One region of the Streptomyces sp. NBC_01296 genome, then DNA from elsewhere that is predicted to be linked to it. Evidence: riboswitches for the same ligand, from Rfam matches in the RefSeq annotation. Region 1 holds a riboswitch; the other holds the start of a gene.
The links. A riboswitch is a leader RNA that binds a small molecule or an ion and turns the genes downstream of it on or off. The one in region 1 is predicted to bind glycine.
Positions count from the first base shown of each region.

Region 2: linked by a shared signal. The riboswitch ahead of gcvP (aminomethyl-transferring glycine dehydrogenase) and the one ahead of gcvT (glycine cleavage system aminomethyltransferase GcvT) in region 1 are both predicted to bind glycine.

Region 1 is NZ_CP130720.1:2,984,776-2,994,106, reverse strand. It holds gene OG299_RS13225 (AMIN-like domain-containing (lipo)protein) at 1-150, opposite strand, end outside; gene OG299_RS13220 (SsgA family sporulation/cell division regulator) at 266-682, opposite strand; gene OG299_RS13215 (hypothetical protein) at 735-938, opposite strand; gene OG299_RS13210 (L-serine ammonia-lyase) at 1,033-2,415, opposite strand; gene glyA (serine hydroxymethyltransferase) at 2,635-3,891, opposite strand; gene gcvH (glycine cleavage system protein GcvH) at 3,909-4,292, opposite strand; gene gcvT (glycine cleavage system aminomethyltransferase GcvT) at 4,403-5,518, opposite strand; glycine riboswitch at 5,703-5,806, opposite strand; gene OG299_RS13190 (AAA family ATPase) at 6,001-6,672, shown strand; gene OG299_RS13185 (enhanced serine sensitivity protein SseB) at 6,811-7,545, shown strand; gene OG299_RS13180 (enhanced serine sensitivity protein SseB C-terminal domain-containing protein) at 7,607-8,347, shown strand; gene OG299_RS13175 (ABC transporter permease) at 8,859-9,331, shown strand, end outside.
Region 2 is NZ_CP130720.1:7,025,491-7,034,821, forward strand. It holds gene OG299_RS32060 (DUF881 domain-containing protein) at 1-400, shown strand, start outside; gene OG299_RS32065 (small basic family protein) at 397-729, shown strand; gene OG299_RS32070 (DUF881 domain-containing protein) at 735-1,667, shown strand; gene OG299_RS32075 (FHA domain-containing protein) at 1,738-2,691, shown strand; gene ftsR (transcriptional regulator FtsR) at 2,766-3,530, shown strand; gene OG299_RS32085 (bifunctional nuclease family protein) at 3,595-4,068, shown strand; gene OG299_RS32090 (MerR family transcriptional regulator) at 4,248-4,886, shown strand; gene OG299_RS32095 (DNA polymerase IV) at 4,966-6,462, shown strand; gene OG299_RS32100 (PRC-barrel domain-containing protein) at 6,459-6,830, opposite strand; glycine riboswitch at 6,944-7,042, shown strand; gene gcvP (aminomethyl-transferring glycine dehydrogenase) at 7,241-9,331, shown strand, end outside.

The sequences.
Region 1 (9,331 bases):
GTCGTACGTGCAGTGCCCGCCCCAGCGGGCATTGACGACGAGCGGCGTGGGCCGGACGACGGCCGAGGCCGGAGCGGCGAGGGTGATCCCGGCGGTGAGCAGCGCACCTGTGGCAAGGGCCACGAGCTGCCGGCGGCGGAGGTGGTTCATGGCGTCCCCCTGATTCTTCGGAGGCGGGGACCGGTGTCACTGCTGAGGACACTCCCGGCAGGCTCATGGTTGCACCCAAACCACCCGAAACAGAAAGAATCGGGACAAACAGCCCCTAGCGGGGAAGAAGGCTGCTCAGCTCGGCGTCGAGGTCGTAGTGCCGCTGCTCCTCACCCCGCGGCACCAGGGCGACCAGCCGCCGGCACAGCGCGCGCACGTCCTTCGCCCGGGCGGACACCACGCAGCTCCGCTCGCCGTTGGTGAAGGCGAGGAAGACGCGCGGCTCCCTGCCCTGCCAGTGCGGCCACACCTGGACGTCCCCCTCGCCCGTCGCGCAGGTCTCCCCGTCGAGCAGCAGGTCCCGGGAGAACACCCAGTGCGCCACGTGGATCCCGGCGCCCCGGAAGTCGAGGGCCAGCTCGTAGGGCCGCTCGCAGCGGTACGTGAAGGCCCCGAGCAGCGGCAGGGGCGCGGGCGAGGCCTCCAGCCGGAGCGGGAGGACCTGGTGCTCGATACCGTCCGTGCCGTCCATGCGCTCCACCTCTCTGTCGGCTCACGGGGGAAAATCCGCCCTCTCGGGCAAGCTAGCCCACCTCCGGGCCGCCCCCGTGGGCCGAAGGTCCCGACCCGGAGGGCCGCTGGACCCGTCTTGTCACAGGAACGTGCGGCGGCCCGCCGAGGATCTCGGCGACGGCGGCGTTGGACGAGACGCCCGCACCCGCCCCGTTGTCGGCCTGCGCGGCCCCCGCGAAGAGCGCGACGGCGAAGGGGAGCGCGACTCCCCGCAAACCTCAGATCACCTGCGATTTCCGCCTGCCGTGACGGCAACGCGGAGGGGCCCGGCGCGTTGCGCCGGGCCCCTCGCTCGTCATGCCTGCCGGATCAGCACTCGATGACGTTGACCGCCAGACCGCCGCGGGCGGTCTCCTTGTACTTGACCTTCATGTCGGCGCCCGTCTCCTTCATGGTCTTGATGACCTTGTCGAGGGAGACCTTGTGGGTGCCGTCGCCGCGCATCGCCATCTTCGCCGCCGTGACCGCCTTGACCGCCGCCATGCCGTTGCGCTCGATGCACGGGATCTGGACGAGGCCGCCGACCGGGTCGCAGGTCAGGCCCAGGTTGTGCTCCATGCCGATCTCGGCCGCGTTCTCCACCTGCTCCGGGGAGCCGCCCAGGACCTCGGCGAGGGCGCCGGCCGCCATCGAGCAGGCCGAGCCGACCTCGCCCTGGCAGCCGACCTCGGCGCCGGAGATCGAGGCGTTCTCCTTGAAGAGCAGGCCTATCGCACCGGCCGCCAGCAGGAAGCGGACCACGCCCTCCTCGTCGGCGCCGGGCACGAAGTTCATGTAGTAGTGCAGGACCGCCGGGATGATGCCCGCGGCGCCGTTCGTCGGAGCGGTGACCACCCGGCCGCCCGCGGCGTTCTCCTCGTTCACGGCCATCGCGTAGAGGGTGATCCACTCCATCGACAGCGCCAGCGGGTCACCCTCGGAGCGGAGCTTGCGGGCGGTGTTCGCCGCGCGGCGCCGGACCTTCAGGCCGCCGGGCAGGATGCCCTCGCGCGACATGCCGCGCGAGACGCACGCCTGCATGACGCGCCAGATCTCGAGCAGGCCCTCGCGGATCTCCTCCTCCGTGCGCCAGGCCTTCTCGTTCTCCAGCATCATCGCGGAGATCGACAGGCCGCTCTCCCGGGCCATCCGCAGCATTTCGTCGCCGCTGCGGAAGGGGTACTTCAGCACGGTGTCGTCGAGCTTGATCCGGTCCTCGCCGACCGCGTCCTCGTCCACCACGAAGCCGCCGCCGACCGAGTAGTACGTCTTCTCCAGCAGCGGGGCGCCCGAGGCGTCGTACGCGAAGAGCGTCATGCCGTTCGCGTGGTACGGCAGGGAACGGCGGCGGTGCAGGATCAGCTGGCTCGGCTCGTCGAAGGCGATCTCGTGCGCGCTCCCTATCTCGGTGCCGAGCAGGCGCAGGCGGCCGCTCCGGCGGATGCGCTCCACCTCGTCGTCGGCGCTCTCCACGTTCACCGAGCGGGGGGAGTGGCCCTCCAGGCCCAGCAGCACGGCCTTGGGCGTGCCGTGGCCGTGGCCGGTCGCGCCGAGGGAGCCGTACAGCTCGGCCCGGACCGCTGCGGTCTGGGCGAGCACACCGTCCTTCTTCAGCCGGGTCACGAACATGCGGGCGGCCCGCATCGGACCGACCGTGTGGGAGGAGGAGGGGCCGATGCCGATGGAGAAGAGATCGAAGACGGAGATGGCCACGGTGGCGGACTCCCTTGTCTGCTCGTGGGTGGAGGGGCAGGCGGGGTGGATCGTACGAGGGGGGATTGTTCGGATTTTGTCCGACAGTCGAGCTTAACGTGGCGAGGTGAACGTTTCGTCTGCCCGAGATGGTGGCTGGACGGCGCTCGGGTATGGCTCGTGTCACACAGGAAGGGCCCGGCCCTGTGTGACACAAGGCCGGGCCCCCCGAGCCGATGCCTAGAGCGTCGGGTACAGCGGGAACTTCGCCGCGAGCGCGGAGACGCGCGCCTTGAGGGCCTCGCTGTCGTAGGCCGGCTTCAGCGCCTGCGCGATGATCTCGGCGACCTCGGTGAAGGCCTCGGCGTCGAAGCCGCGGGTGGCGAGGGCCGGCGTACCGATCCGCAGACCCGAGGTGACCATCGGCGGCCGCGGGTCGTTCGGGATGGCGTTGCGGTTGACCGTGATGCCGACCTCGTGGAGGCGGTCCTCGGCCTGCTGCCCGTCCAGCTCGGAGTTGCGCAGGTCGACCAGGACCAGGTGCACGTCGGTGCCGCCGGTGAGGACGTCCACGCCCACGGCCTTGACGTCGTCCTGGACCAGGCGGGCGGCGAGGATCTTCGCGCCCTCGAGGGTGCGCTCCTGGCGCTCCTTGAACTCGGGCGAGGCCGCGACCTTGAAGGAGACCGCCTTGGCCGCGATCACGTGCTCCAGCGGGCCGCCCTGCTGACCCGGGAAGACCGCGGAGTTGATCTTCTTGGCCAGCTCCTGCGTCGACAGGATGACACCGCCGCGCGGACCGCCGAGGGTCTTGTGCGTGGTGGTGGTGACGACGTGGGCGTGCGGCACCGGGTTCGGGTGCAGGCCCGCGGCCACCAGGCCGGCGAAGTGCGCCATGTCGACCATCAGGTACGCGCCGACCTCGTCCGCGATGCGGCGGAAGGCGGCGAAGTCCAGCTGGCGCGGGTAGGCGGACCAGCCGGCGACGATCAGCTGCGGCTTGGACTCCTTGGCGAGGCGCTCGACCTCGGCCATGTCGACCTCGCCGGTCTCGTCGACGTGGTACGGGACCACGTTGTAGAGCTTGCCGGAGAAGTTGATCTTCATGCCGTGGGTCAGGTGACCGCCGTGGGCCAGGCTCAGGCCCATGATCGTGTCGCCCGGCTTCAGCAGCGCGAACATCGCGGCGGCGTTCGCCTGCGCACCGGAGTGCGGCTGGACGTTCGCGGCCTCGGCGCCGAACAGCGCCTTGATGCGGTCGATCGCGATCTGCTCGACCACGTCGACGTGCTCGCAGCCGCCGTAGTAGCGGCGGCCGGGGTAGCCCTCGGCGTACTTGTTGGTCAGGACCGAGCCCTGGGCCTCCATGACGGCGACCGGAGCGAAGTTCTCCGACGCGATCATTTCCAGGGTGGACTGCTGGCGTGCGAGCTCGGCGTCGACGGCGGCGGCGACGTCCGGGTCGAGCTCGTGGAGGGGGGTGTTCAGTACGGACATCAGGATCCCCTGGGGTCTCAGTTGTCGGAGTGGGTGAGCGCGGCGTACTCGTCGGCCGAGAGCACGTCCTTCGGCTCCTCCGAGAGACGCACCTTGAACAGCCAGCCACCCGCGAACGGGGCCGTGTTGACGAGCGCCGGGTCGTCCACGACGTCCTGGTTGGCCTCGACGACCTCACCGGAGACGGGGGAGTACAGGTCGCTGACCGACTTGGTCGACTCCAGCTCGCCACAGGTCTCGCCCTCGGTGACGGTCTCGCCGACCGCGGGGAGCTGGGCGTAGACGACGTCACCGAGCGCGTTGGCCGCGAACTCCGTGATGCCGACCGTCGCGACGCCGTCCACGGCGTCCGACAGCCACTCGTGCTCCTTGGTGTAACGCAGCTGCTGGGGGTTGCTCATGACCTGATTCTCCTGGATGCGGGGGAGTGGATACGAACAGTGGTCTTGCGTACTGAGACGGCTGAGACGGCCGGTACGGCGCCGGTGTGGCGGGGTACGGCGTATCGGCGTTACTTCTGCCGCTTGTAGAACGGCAGCGCCACGACCTCGTACGGCTCATGGGTACCGCGAATGTCGATGCCGACGCCGGAGGTGCCGGGCGCGGCGTGCGCCGCGTCCACGTACGCCATCGCGATCGGCTTGCCCAGCGTCGGGGAGGGGGCGCCCGAGGTGACCTCGCCGATGACCTGCCCGTCGGCGACCACGGGGAAGCCGGCGCGCGGGACGCGGCGGCCCTCGGCGATCAGGCCGACCAGCTTGCGCGGCGGGTTCGAGGCGGCGCGCTCGGCGGCGGCCTCCAGGGCGGCGCGGCCCACGAACTCGCCCTCCTTCTCGAACTTCACGACCCGGCCCAGCCCCGCGTCGAACGGGGTCAGGGAAGTGGTCAGCTCGTGCCCGTACAGCGGCATCCCCGCCTCCAGGCGCAGGGTGTCGCGGCAGGACAGGCCCGCCGGGACCAGGCCGACGCCCTCGCCGGCCTTGGTCAGCGCCTGCCACAGCTCGACGGCGTGCTCGGGAGCGACGAACAGCTCGAAGCCGTCCTCGCCCGTGTAGCCCGTACGCGCGATCAGCGCGGGCACGCCCGCGACCGTGCCCAGCAGGCCGGCGTAGTACTTCAGGCCGTCCAGGTCGGCGTCGGTGAGGGAGGCGAGGATGCCGGGGGACTCCGGGCCCTGCACGGCGATCAGCGCGTACGCGTCGCGGTCGTCGCGGACCTCGGTGTCGAAGCCGGCGGCGCGCTCGGTCAGGGCGTCGAGGACGACCTGGGCGTTGGAGGCGTTCGCGACGACCATGTACTCGGTCTCGCCCAGGCGGTAGACGATCAGGTCGTCGACGATCCCGCCGTCCTCCTGGCAGATGTGCGTGTAGCGGGCGCGGCCGACGCCGACGGTGGAGATGTTGCCGACCAGCGCGTAGTCCAGGGCCTTGACGGCCTCGGGGCCGGTCAGCGTGATCTCGCCCATGTGGGACAGGTCGAAGAGACCGGCCTTGGTGCGGACGGCGTTGTGCTCGTCGCGCTCACTGGCGTACCGCAGGGGCATGTCCCAGCCCGCGAAATCGGTCATGGTCGCACCGAGCGATCGGTGCAGCGCATCGAGGGCGGTCAGGCGGGGGGCAGTGCTCATGGGTGTGGCTCCCGGGTCCCAGGGCATGACATGACGAGGACGATCCTCCCCATCTGTCATCGGAACCTGAGAGGTTCGCCGAGAGTTCCCGGTCGGACCCGGGGAACGTCGACTTGCACCTTGGGTGGAGCGCACGCGGATGCCGTCGTGAGGGACGGCGGCGCGGCTCGCTTTTCAGATCTGCCTCATCCACGCGGTACGGGGCCTGAGAGATTCAAGGGAGGAACTTGCTCCTTCGGCGCCCGGGCTCGGCCTCGCGGCCGGCCGGGACTCTCCCGCGCGGATTCAAGCGGCCGGTATGCAGTTGGTCCAGATGGCGCACATCATTGCACGCCGTCCGGGTGATCGGGCGGTCGGGCCCGAAAGAACGTACGGACCGGTGAGGCGGCCGGGAAGCGGAGGCCGGAACCGGGCACGGCCGGATTACCGTCTCTTTACACTCAGTGGGCATGAGGGGCCCTGCGGGTCCGAGGGGGAAGGCGATCACTGTGCGGAGATTCGGAGTGCTGGCGGCGAGCGGGACGGGAGCCGTGGACGGAGTGCCGGCGGCGCGGCGGGCGCGCTCCCTCGGCGGTCCCGTGCGCGACCTGCGCGGCCGGGGGCCGCACGGACCGCAGTGGCTCGGCTTCGCCGAAGGGGACATCGTCGTGGTGTCCGGCCTGCCGGGCGGCGGCAAGAGCACGCTGATCAAGCGGGCCGCGGAGGGCGGCGGCATCGACTCCCAGGACGTGCGCGAGCGCTGGGAGCGGCGGATGCCGCGGGCGCTGCCGTACGCGGTGTACCGGCCGCTCGTCCGCTGCGCACACTACTGGGGGCTGTGGCGGACGCTGCGCTCCGGGGCCTCGGCGGTGGTCCACGACTGCGGGACGCAGAGCTGGGTGCGGAGCCTGCTGGCCGCGGCCGCGCGGCGGCGGGGCCGGGGGCTGCACCTGCTGCTGCTGGACACCACCCCCGAAGAGGCCCTGTCCGGGCAGGCGGCGCGGGGGCGCGGGGTGTCGGCGTACGCCTTCGCCCGCCATCGCGGCGCGGTGACCCGCCTGCTGCGCGAAGCGGAATCGGGCCGCCTCCCCGCGGGCTGCACGTCGGCGGTCCTCCTGGACCGCAGCTCGGCCGCCCGCGTGACCCGCATAGCGTTCCGGCGGGACTCCGCCTAGGCCGTCCCTTCCGGACCATGCTCCGCCCGGCGGTGGCCGGGGGAGGACCCGGGTGCGGAGCCCCCGGCAGGGCGGCGCCGGCCGAGCCGTTAACCTCGGGGCCGACAGCGTGGGGCGCACAACACAGCGGAGGCGTGGATGCAGGGCGGCGGCTGGCCGGACAACGAGCTGGAGCAGGTGCTCGGGGCGGCGCTCGGACAGGCGGACGCCGGGGCCCGGATCGTCGAGGTGCTCGGCCGGAGCCGGCTCTGGGTGCCCCTGCCCGGCGGTGGCGGCCCGGACGGGGCCGGCCTCATGCTGCCCACCATGGAGATCGACGGGGCGGCGTACGTCCCCGTCTACAGCTCCGAGGCGCAGTTCCGCGCCTGCGTCGGACCCGCCATGGACTTCGCCGTCGCCCCCGCCGTCGAGTTCGCCCGGGGCCTGCCCCCGCAGCTCGGCATCGCCGTGAACCCCGAGGGCGCCGTCGGCGTCCCGCTGCCCCCGCCCGCCGTCGCGGAGCTCTGCCGCATCGGCCGGACCCCGCTCGACGGACCCGCCACCGGCGGCCGCGTCCGGCTCTACGAGCCCGACTGGCAGGAAGACCCGGTGGACTTCCTGACCGCCGCCGCCGAGGAGTTCCGCGCCACCGGCGTGGTCGCCGCCGCCCACCGCTGCCTCGCCAGCGTCGAGGGCGGGGCCCCGGAGCTCTACATCGGTGTCCGGCTGCTGGGATGGGAGCCCGACATGCGGAACGCCCCGATGGACGCCCTCGGCCGGGCCGTGACCCGGGTACCGCCGCCCTGGCCCGTGCAGTTGATCCTCCTGGACGCCGTGCAGGACCCGGTGGTCGACTTCATCGTTACGCGCGTACGCCCCTTCTACCTCCCTTAGGGCCGCTTAAGCTGGGTGCGGATACGGGTGGGACGACGGGCAGACGAAGAAGGAGTACCGGGTGAGTGCGTCAGGCACGGCCGCGGCCGGGCAGCTCGAGCACATGATGCGCCAGGTGACTCCCGGGCGCTACGAGAGCTATGAGTCGCTTCTGCACGCCCTCGCCGAGGGCCGCCTGTGGATGCTGCTCTGGCAGGGCCGGCCGGGCTCCCCGGACGCCCAGTACGGCGGCATGGAGGTCGAGGGCCTCGGGTACGCGCCGTGCGTGACCTCCCCCCAGGAGCTGGCCGCCAGTGGCTGGAACCGGGGCTACGAGGTGGTCACCGGCCGGGACATCGCCCGCGCCCTCTACCCGGACCGCTGGGGCCTGTGGCTCAACCCGCACGCCCAGGGCGGCGGCCTCGGCATCCCCTGGGCCGACCTGCGCCGCATCGCCACGGGCCTCGACCGGATGCCGGCCGGCCCGCTGCGGCTGTCCGAGCCCGCCCTGGAGCTCCCGCAGTTCTACGGGCTGCTGACCCAGCACGCGCACCGCACCCCCGCCGTCCGCTCGCTGCGCCGCGCCTGGGTGCAGCCTTCGCTGGGCTCGCCGTACCTCGCGGTCGGGCTCGACCTGTACGACGCCTCCGCGCCCGCGCTGGAATCCGTACGGGAGATGATGCGCCAGTCGGTCGGCGCGGTCCCCGAGGGCGTGCCGGTGTGCACGGTGGCGCTGGCGGACGAGCACGATCCCGTCGCGATGTGGCTGCGCGCCCAGAGCCGCCCCTTCTACGACCGCGAGGGCCAGGCCCCCGCGTACTGACCCCGAAGCACCGTCCGCGTCCGGGTCTGCCCGGCCACTGAGACATCCGTATCGAACCGACCGAAGGCCGCAGGGAACCACCGTTCCCTGCGGCCTTCGGCTTGTCCGGATTTCATCCCTGTTGTGGGTCCAAAAGGCATGGTCCTACCGCGAGTTGCGCGCCATGTCCGATTGCGTACCGAACGGACGGTCTTGATCCGCTCAGGTGAGAGCGAAGTCCGGATAACGGGAACTCGACCCTCACATCACGGTTGCGCATCCATTCATCTGCGGGTCTGGCGGCTGCTCACAGCGCCGATGAAGACTCCCCACCCAAGAGCCGGTCAGTCCTGCGAAGTCAGGTTTGGCATATGCATTTCGCTTGCGGCTCCGTCCCGCACTTCCTGCAGTTCTTGCACCTCAGCACGCGTCCTGCGTGTCACCACGCACTCCGAGCGCCACTCCGCACCAACGCCGCCACAGCGGCGGGCATGGGCCGGCAACCCGTCGGCCGAGAGGGGTCCCCACCACGATGACGGCACCACTGCATGACACGAGCGCGGAAACAGCCGCACCCGTGTCCGTAGCCGACGTCCCTGCCAAGGCCATCGAAGGCCGCTCGCCCGGCCGCATCGCCTGGATGCGGCTCAAGCGCGACAAGGTCGCGCTGACCGGCGGCGTGGTCGTGATCTTCCTGATCCTGGTGGCGGTCTTCGCACCGCAGATCGCGAGCCTGCTGGGCCACCCGCCCAACGAGTTCCACGAAGACTTGATCGACCCGGACCTGGGCACGCCGCTCGGCTCCTTCGGCGGGATGAGCTCCGACTACCTGCTCGGCGTCGAACCCACCAACGGCCGCGACGTGTTCAGCCGGATCGTCTACGGCGCCCGCATCTCCCTGGTCGTCGCCTTCCTGTCGGCCTTCGTGTCGGTCACCATAGGCAGCCTGCTCGGCGCGCTCGCCGGGTTCCTCGGCGGCTGGGTCGACGGCCTCATCAGCCGCCT
Region 2 (9,331 bases), 4.0 Mb from region 1:
TGGCAAGCCGCGCGAGAACACCGGGTTCTCGGACACCGGCCGGCTCCGGGACCGGGACATGCAGAAGATCGTCAACGGGCTCTGGCAGTCCGGGGCCGAGGCCATCTCGATCAACGGGCAGCGGCTGACGGCGCTGTCGGCGATCAGGGCCGCGGGTGACGCGATACTGGTCGACAACAGGCCGCTGGTACCGCCGTACGAGGTGCTGGCGGTGGGGGACAAGAAGCGGCTCGGTACCGCGTTCCAGGACTCGGCGGACGGGCAGTACCTGCACGCGCTGCAGGAGAACTACGGGATCCGCTACACCCTGTCCCCCGCGGACGAGCTGCGGCTGCCGGCCGCGTCGAGCCTGACCGTACGTACAGCTACAGCAGAAGAGCCGAAGAAGGGTGCATCGTGATCGCGGTACTGGGCCTGGTGGCCGGAGTGGTGGTCGGACTTCTGGTCCGGCCCGAAGTGCCGGCCGTCGTGGAGCCTTATCTGCCGATCGCCGTGGTGGCGGCGCTGGACGCGGTGTTCGGGGGCCTGCGCGCGATGCTGGACGGCATCTTCGTGGACAAGGTCTTCGTGGTGTCGTTCCTGTCGAACGTGGTCGTGGCGGCGCTGATCGTCTTCCTCGGTGACAAGCTGGGCGTCGGCTCGCAGCTGTCGACGGGTGTGGTCGTGGTCCTCGGCATCCGCATCTTCTCCAACGCCGCGGCCATCCGCCGGCACGTGTTCCGGGCGTGAGGCCGATGAGTACGAACGACAATCCGCCCGAGGAGCCGATGGGCTCGGAGCTGCCGCCGCAGGAGCAGCCGGAGCAGGGGGCGCAGCGCGAGGCGCAGCCCGCCCGGCCGGACCGGCCCGCTCGGCCCGCCGAAGCCGCCGAACCGGTTGAGAGCGCCGAACCGGCCGAAACCGCCCCGGCCGAGGCGGCGGCCGCCGGCCAGGCCGCCGAGCCGGCGCAGAACGGCAGGCAGCGGCTGGCGGAGGGTCTGTGGCCCCCGCGGGTGAGCCGGGCCCAACTGATCGTGGCGCTGCTCCTGTTCGTGCTCGGGCTGGGCCTGGCCATCCAGGTGCGGTCGAACAGCGACTCCAGCGCGCTGCGCGGGGCCCGTCAGGAGGACCTCGTACGGATCCTCGACGAGCTCGACGGGCGGACCAAGCGCCTGGAGGACGAGAAGCAGCAGCTGGAGGACCAGCGCAAGGAGTTGGAGAGCAGCTCCAACCAGGCCGAAGAGGCCCGGCGGCAGACCATCGAGAAGGAACGTCAACTCGGGATCCTGGCCGGTACGGTGGCAGCGCAGGGGCCGGGCATCACGCTGAAGATCACTGATCCCAAGGGCCAGGTGCAGTCGGACCAGCTGCTGGACACCCTCCAGGAGCTGCGGGCGGCCGGGGCCGAGGCGATCCAGATCAACGGTGTGCGCATCGTGGCGGGCTCGTTCTTCTCGGACGAGGGCGGCGGGATCGGGATCGACGGTAAGAAGATCACACAGCCTTATGAGTTCAAGGTGATCGGCAAGGCGCAGGATCTGGAGCCTGCTCTGAACATTCCCGGCGGTGTCGTGCAGACGCTGGAGAAGGAACAGGCCAACGTCGCCGTCACACGGTCGGCGAAGATCGTTGTGGATGCCTTGCGGGCTGCGAAGCAGCCTGACTACGCTCGGTCGTCAACGTCGTGATGCGGGACGGGGAGCGGACGGGCTCACGCGGGCTGATGCCTGCGGGGGGTCGGCGCACTGAAGTCGTGGTGTGTGGTGGAAACTGTCTGGTGGTTACGGACGTTGTGAGAATGTCCGGGTCGGCAGGTGTGTGCATTCGGAGTTCGTCCTGCCCCACGGGCGGGTCTGTTTCGTTCAAGGGGAATCGCCCGTGAAGTTGTTTGAGAAGTTGTTCGGAAAGAAGAACCGCGAGGACGGTGCAGCGAGGCACCGCGCGGGGCAGGGAGAGGTGGAAGGGCAGGGCGACCGGCCGCTCTTCCGTGACGAGGTCGCCGGCACAGGTGAGGTTTCGGGCGCGCCGGGCGCGTCGTCTGTTGACCCTGCCGGTTCCGGACGCATAGGTTTCGGTGAACCATCAACCTCAAGTTCGGGTGGAGGGTTTGCCTCCGACCCGTATGCCACCAATGCCTCCGCGGGGCAGCCGCGGCGCGAGGAGCCGTCCATGTCGGCCGAGCAGGTTTGCAGCAGGTGCGGACACCGCAGCGATGCGGCCAGCCGGTTCTGCTCCAACTGCGGCGCGCCGCTGCGGGCGGGTCTGACGCCGGAGCGTGCCTCGGAGACCACGTCCACCATCTCGATCTCGGGCCTCGAGGCCTACGAGGCCGAGGTGTCCGGACAGCAGCACGTGTCGTCCTCGCTGTCCCCCGAGGCCCAGGCCGCGGTGGAAGCTCTGCCTCCGGGTTCCGCCCTGCTGATCGTGCGGCGCGGCCCCAACTCCGGCAGCCGCTTCCTGCTGGACGGTGAGCTGACCACGGCGGGCCGGCACCCGCAGAGCGACATCTTCCTGGACGACGTCACGGTCTCCCGGCGGCATGTCGAGTTCCGCAGGAGCCAGGACGGCGGCTTCACCGTCGCCGACGTGGGCAGCCTCAACGGCACGTACGTCAACCGTGAGCCGATCGACTCGGTCGCCCTGCACAACGGCGACGAGGTGCAGATCGGCAAGTACCGGATGGTCTTCTACGCGAGCCTGCGGGGCGTTTGACCGCCCCCTAGGCTCCGCCTGGGGGGACCCCCACCCCGGATTCCGTCCGGGGGGATCCCCAGAGGGAAGGTCCCATGCTGCGTACCCCCACCGGCGGTGCCCAGAAGAGCGGCACCGCCGGCTCGCCCGGGCGGCTGGTGAGCATCGGCACGGTGCTCACCATGCTGCGCGTCGAGTTCCCCGAAGTCACCATCTCGAAGATTCGCTTCCTGGAGGCGGAGGGACTCGTCGAGCCCAGGCGCACACCTTCCGGATACCGCAAGTTCAGCACGGAGGACGTGGAGCGGCTGGCCCGCATCCTGCGTCTGCAGCGGGACCACTACCTGCCGTTGAAGGTCATCCGCGAACAGCTGGACGCGCTCGCCCGCGGTGAGCAGATCCGTATCCCGTCGCCCACGGCGCACGGGGATTCCGTCGATCCGACCAGCCCTTCCGCCGTCTACGGCGAGGTGGGCCGGGAGCGGTCGAGCGCTGCCCGGGTGGGCCGTGCCGAGCTGATCGCCGCGGCCGAGGTGGACGAGGCGCAGCTCGCCGACTGGGAGTCGTACGGGCTGCTCGGCGAAGCTCCGGGCGGGGGGTTCGACGCCGAGGCGGTCACGGTGGCCCGCCTGGTGGCGGATCTGGGCCGGTTCGGGCTGGAGCCGCGGCACCTGCGGGCCATGAAGGCCGCCGCGGACCGGGAGGCGGGCCTGGTGGAGCAGGTCGTGGCACCGCTGCGGCGGCACCGCAACCCGCAGACCAGGGCGCATGCCGAGGCCACCATGAAGGAACTCGCGGGGCTCTCCGTACGGCTGCACGAGGCCTTGGTGCAGACGGCTCTCGGGGTCCGTCTGCACTGACCCCGGGGATCTTCGAGGGGGGCCCGACTACCCAAACCTGCCGGGCAGGTCCTAGGGTTGCTGTGTGAACGAGCTCGACGTTGTGGGTGTCCGGGTGGAAATGCCCTCCAACCAACCGATCGTGCTCCTGCGTGAAGTGGGAGGCGACCGGTACCTCCCCATCTGGATCGGACCAGGGGAGGCGACCGCCATTGCCTTCGCACAGCAGGGCATGGCCCCGGCCCGGCCGCTGACGCACGACCTGTTCAAGGACGTGCTGGAGGCGATCGGTGAGGAGCTCACCGAGGTCCGGATCACAGATCTGCGGGAGGGCGTCTTCTACGCGGAGCTTGTCTTCGCCAGCGGGGTCGAGGTGAGTGCGCGGCCCTCCGACGCCATAGCGCTGGCCCTGCGTACGGGGACGCCGATCTACGGCAGCGACGGCGTGCTGGACGACGCCGGAATCGCCATTCCGGATGAGCAGGAGGACGAGGTGGAGAAGTTCCGCGAGTTCCTCGACCAGATCTCTCCGGAGGACTTCGGCACCGGGCCGCAGTGAGCCGCCGACCGTGCCGTCCACGGGGAGTGACAGCCCATCCGGTGACCCTTTCCCCGATATAGGGCACGGGAAACCACTCTCAGGGTGATTATCACTCGGCGTGCCGAGTGTGGCGATCGTTGACGCACCCCTGGTGACTGCCTACCTTCGAGGGGGCAGGTCAAGGACGGAGGGTCGGCGTGAGAGTCACGGGCGACGGTACGACCGGGGGCATCCCCGTGCGGAGTGACGGTGGGCCGTACCCGCTCCACGGCAGCGCGGCAGGTTCCGCGCGCCGTCAGCCGGAGGCGGCGACGGTCGCAGGGGCCGGCGCGGACCCGGCACCCGAACAAGTCGGCTACCGGGGTCCGACGGCGTGCGCCGCGGCGGGCATCACGTACCGGCAGCTCGACTACTGGGCGCGGACCGGGCTGGTGGAGCCCACGGTGCGCCCCGCGTACGGTTCGGGCACGCAGCGCCTGTACAGCTTCCGGGACGTCGTCGTCCTCAAGATCGTCAAACGCTTCCTGGACACCGGTGTGGCGCTGCAGAGCATCCGGACCGCGGTCCAGCACCTGCGGGACCGTGATTTCGCCGACCTCGAGCGCATGACGCTGATGAGCGACGGCGCCACCGTGTACGAGTGCACCTCGCCGGACCAGGTCGTGAGCCTGCTCCAGGGCGGGCAGGGCATCTTCGGCATCGCCGTGGGTGTGGTCTGGCGCGATGTCGAGAACGCGCTGTCGCAGCTGCACGGCGAGCGGGTCGACACCGGCGAGACGGTGGTCGGCCACAACCCGACCGACGAGCTGGCCGCACGGCGCAACCGGGCCGGTTGAGACCGGTCTCCGGCCCGGCCGCGCAGGCGCCGGGCCCGGCCCCGGCCGATTGTCAGTGCCGTAGGGCAGCATCGGGGCTGTGAGAGCCGCGCCGACCATCCTGCATCTGGACATGGACGCCTTCTACGCATCCGTGGAGCAGGCATCGAAGCCGAGCCTGCGCGGCAAGGCCGTGATCGTCGGCGGGCTCGGCCCGCGCGGTGTGGTCGCCACCGCCTCCTACGAGGCCCGCCGCTTCGGGGTGCACTCGGCGATGCCGATGGCCCAGGCGCGGCGGCTGTGCCCGAACGGCGCCTGCCTGATCCCGCGCTTCAGCCTGTACCGGGCGGTCAGCGACGTGGTCATGGCGCTGCTGCGGGAGCTGTCGCCGCTCGTGGAGCCGCTCAGCCTGGACGAGGCCTTCGTGGACCTGGAGGCGGGCGGAACCGCCTTCGACGCGGAATCCGCCCTGGAGACGGGACAGCGGCTGCGGGCGGACATCCTGGCGGCGACCGGGCTCAATGCGTCGGTGGGGCTGGCGGGGTCGAAGATGCTGGCGAAGGTGGCCTCGGAGGAGGCCAAGCCGGACGGGCTGCTGCTGATCGAGCCGGGCACGGAGCGGGCCCTGCTCGCGCCGATGTCGGTACGGACCCTGCCGGGGGTGGGGCCGGCCACCGGGGAGCACCTGCGGCGGGCCGGGATCACCACCGTGGGGGAGCTGTCCGAGGCCGGCGAGGACGAACTGGTCCGGATGGTCGGGCGCTCGCACGGGGTCGGGCTGTACCGGATGGCGCTGGGGCTGGACGACCGGCCGGTGGTCGCCGAGCGCGACGCGAAGTCCGTGTCGGTCGAGGACACCTTCGACGTGGACCTGCACGACCGGGTGCGGATCCGGAACGAGGTGCAGCGGCTCGCCGACCGGTGTGTGCACCGGCTGCGGGACTCGGGGCACTCCGGGCGCACGATCGTGCTGAAGGTGCGGCGGTACGACTTCTCGACCCTGACGCGCTCCGAGACGCTGCGGGGGCCCACCGACGACCCCGCAGTGGTGCGGGAGGCCGCGGCGCGGCTGCTGGAGGCGGTGGACACCACGGGCGGGGTGCGGCTGCTGGGGGTGGGCGTGACCGGGCTGGCGGACTACACGCAGGAGGACCTGTTCGCGCAGTCCATGGCGGCGGAGGCGGAGGCGGCTGCGGAGGCTGCCTCGGCGGGCGAGGGCGGGGCCATCGAGCCGGCCGGGGCTGCCGAGGCCGCCGGGACGGGAGGGGCAGGCGGGTCCGGTGGCCCTGCGGGGCCTGGTGGGCCCGCAGAGGCCCCCGAGCGTGCGGAGCCGTCCGACGAGCCGGAGCCCGCCCGGGAGCGCCGCTGGGCGGCCGGGAGCGACGTACGGCACGCCGTGTACGGGCCCGGGTGGGTGCAGGGCAGCGGGGTCGGGAGGGTGACCGTGCGGTTCGAGCGGCCCGGATCGCCCCCGGGCCGGGTGCGCACCTTCCGGGTGGACGACCCCGAGCTGGAGCCGTCCGATCCGCTGCCCCTCGTGGGGGAACCTGCGGCGGGGCAACCCGCGGCAGGGGGACCCGTACCGGAAGAGGGCTAAGGGGCGTCGTCTCCGTTCGCCAGGCGGCCGAAGTCGCGCTGGATGTCCGACGGGAGGGAGACATCCAGTCCGTAGTGGTGGTAGAGCTGCAGCTCCTGTTCGGGGGAGAGGTGGCGGCCGACGCCGAAGTCCGGGGCGTCCTTGATGAGGGAGCGTTCGAAGGGGACCCGCAGGGTGTCGTCGACCACCTCGCTCGGTTCCAGCGGGACGAACGCGTCCCGGCTGAACAGGCCCGTCCGGACGGCGGCCCACTCGGGCACGCCCGTGGCATCGTCGAGGTAGACCTCGTCGACGGTGCCGATCTTGGTTCCGTTGCGGTCGAACGCCTTGCGGCCGATCAGGCTGCGCGGATCGATGTCGGTCTGCACGGTCCCTCCATATGGTCGCAACTCCTCCGTAACGACTACAAAAGTGCATTTCCGGAGTGGGGGCCACTCGAAGGAGGGCCGAGAACGTCGCTGGTAGGCTGGGTGACGGCTGTTGACCCTGTGCGGGAGAGTCCTCCGAGTGAGCATGACGGAGGCGCCGAAGGAGCAAATCCTCCCCGGAATCTCTCAGGCATACGTACCGCACGTGACGAGGCCACTCTGGAAAGCAGGGGCAGGTACCGGGTGCGCAGCGCCGGTTCCTCTCCTCACCGACGGTGAAAGCCGGAATCCGCGGGCCATCCCCGCGACTCCGGTGAAGCTCTCAGGTTGAGATGACAGAGGGGGAGGCCGTCCGGGTGCCCGCGCCGTGGTGCCCCTCGCAGGTCGTACGACCCAGGAGGCCTCCGTACATGACCGCCAACCGCATTCCGCTCTCCCAGCTGGAGCGAGGGATCCCCTTCGAGCAGCGCCACATCGGCCCGGACGCCGAGGCGCAGGCGAAGATGCTCGCCCACGTGGGCTACGGCTCGCTGGACGAACTGACCGCCGCCGCGGTACCGGATGTGATCAAGAGCGCCGAGGCGCTGAACCTGCCCGAGGCGCTGACCGAGGCCGAGGTGCTCGCCGAGCTGCGTTCGCTCGCCGACCGCAACCAGGTCCTGACGCCGATGATCGGCCTCGGCTACTACGGGACCTTCACGCCGCCGGTGATCCTGCGCAACGTCATGGAGAACCCGGCCTGGTACACGGCGTACACGCCCTACCAGCCCGAGATCTCGCAGGGCCGCCTCGAGGCGCTCCTCAACTTCCAGACCGTCGTCGCGGACCTCACCGGCCTGCCGACCTCCGGCGCCTCCCTGCTCGACGAGGGCACCGCGGCCGCCGAGGCCATGACGCTGGCCCGCCGCGTGGGCAAGTCCAAGGGCAACGTCTTCCTCGTCGACGCCGACGCGCTGCCGCAGACCATCGCCGTGATCGAGACCCGCGCCGAGCCGATCGGCATCGAGATCGTCGTCGCCGACCTGTCCGAGGGCATCCCGGCCGAGGTCGCCGAGCGCGGCGTCTACGGTGTGCTCGTCCAGTACCCGGGCGCCTCCGGTGCCGTCCGGGACATCAAGCCGGTCATCGACCAGGCGCACGGCCTCGGCGCGATCGTCGCCGTCGCCGCCGACCTGCTCGCCCTGACCCTGCTGACCTCCCCGGGCGCGCTCGGCGCGGACATCGCCGTCGGCACCACCCAGCGCTTCGGCGTCCCGATGGGCTTCGGCGGCCCGCACGCCGGCTACATGGCCGTCCAGGACAAGCACGCCCGCTCGCTGCCGGGCCGCCTCGTCGGCGTCTCCGTGGACGCGGACGGCAACAAGGCGTACCGCCTGGCGCTGCAGACCCGTGAGCAGCACATCCGCCGCGAGAAGGCCACCAGCAACATCTGCACCGCGCAGGTGCTGCTCGCCGTCATGGCCGGCATGTACGCCGTCTACCACGGTCCGGACGGCCTGCGGACGATCGCCCGCCGTACGCACCGCTACGCGGCCCTGCTCGCGGCCGGTCTGACGGCCGGCGGGGTCGAGCTCGTGCACGGCGCGTACTTCGACACCCTCACCGCTCGGGTGCCCGGCAAGGCCGCCGCGATCGCCGCCGCCGCCCGCGCGGGCGGGGTCAACCTGTTCCAGGTCGACGCCGACCACGTCTCCGTCTCCTGCGACGAGACGACCCTGCGCGCCGGCGTCGAGGCCGTCTGGGCCGCCTTCGGCGTGAGCGCCGACATCGAGGCGCTGGACGAGACCACCGCCGACGCCCTGCCCGAGGGCCTGCTGCGCTCGGACGACTACCTGGCGCACCCGGTCTTCCACCAGCACCGCAGCGAGACCGCGATGCTGCGCTACCTGCGCAAGCTGGCGGACAAGGACTACGCGCTGGACCGCGGCATGATCCCGCTGGGCTCCTGCACCATGAAGCTCAACGCGACCACCGAGATGGAGTCGGTCACCTGGCCGGAATTCGGCCAGCTGCACCCGTTCGCCCCGGTCGAGCAGGCCGAGGGGTACCTCACGCTCATCTCCGAGCTGGAGGAACGTCTCTGCGAGGTCACCGGCTACGACAAGGTCTCCATCCAGCCGAACGCCGGCTCCCAGGGTGAGCTCGCCGGCCTGCTGGCCGTCCGGGCCTACCACCGGGCGAACGGCGACGAGCAGCGCACCGTCTGCCTCATCCCGTCCTCCGCGCACGGCACCAACGCCGCCAGCGCCGTGATGGCCGGCATGAAGGTCGTCGTCGTCAAGACCGCCGACGACGGCGAGGTGGACGCGGCCGACCTGCGTGCCAAGATCGAGCAGTACCGCGACGAGCTCGCCGTGCTGATGATCACGTACCCCTCGACGCACGGTGTGTTCGAGGAGCACGTCGCCGACATCTGTGCCCAGGTGCACGACGCGGGCGGCCAGGTCTACGTGGACGGCGCCAACCTCAACGCCCTGGTGGGCCTGGCCAAGCCGGGTCAC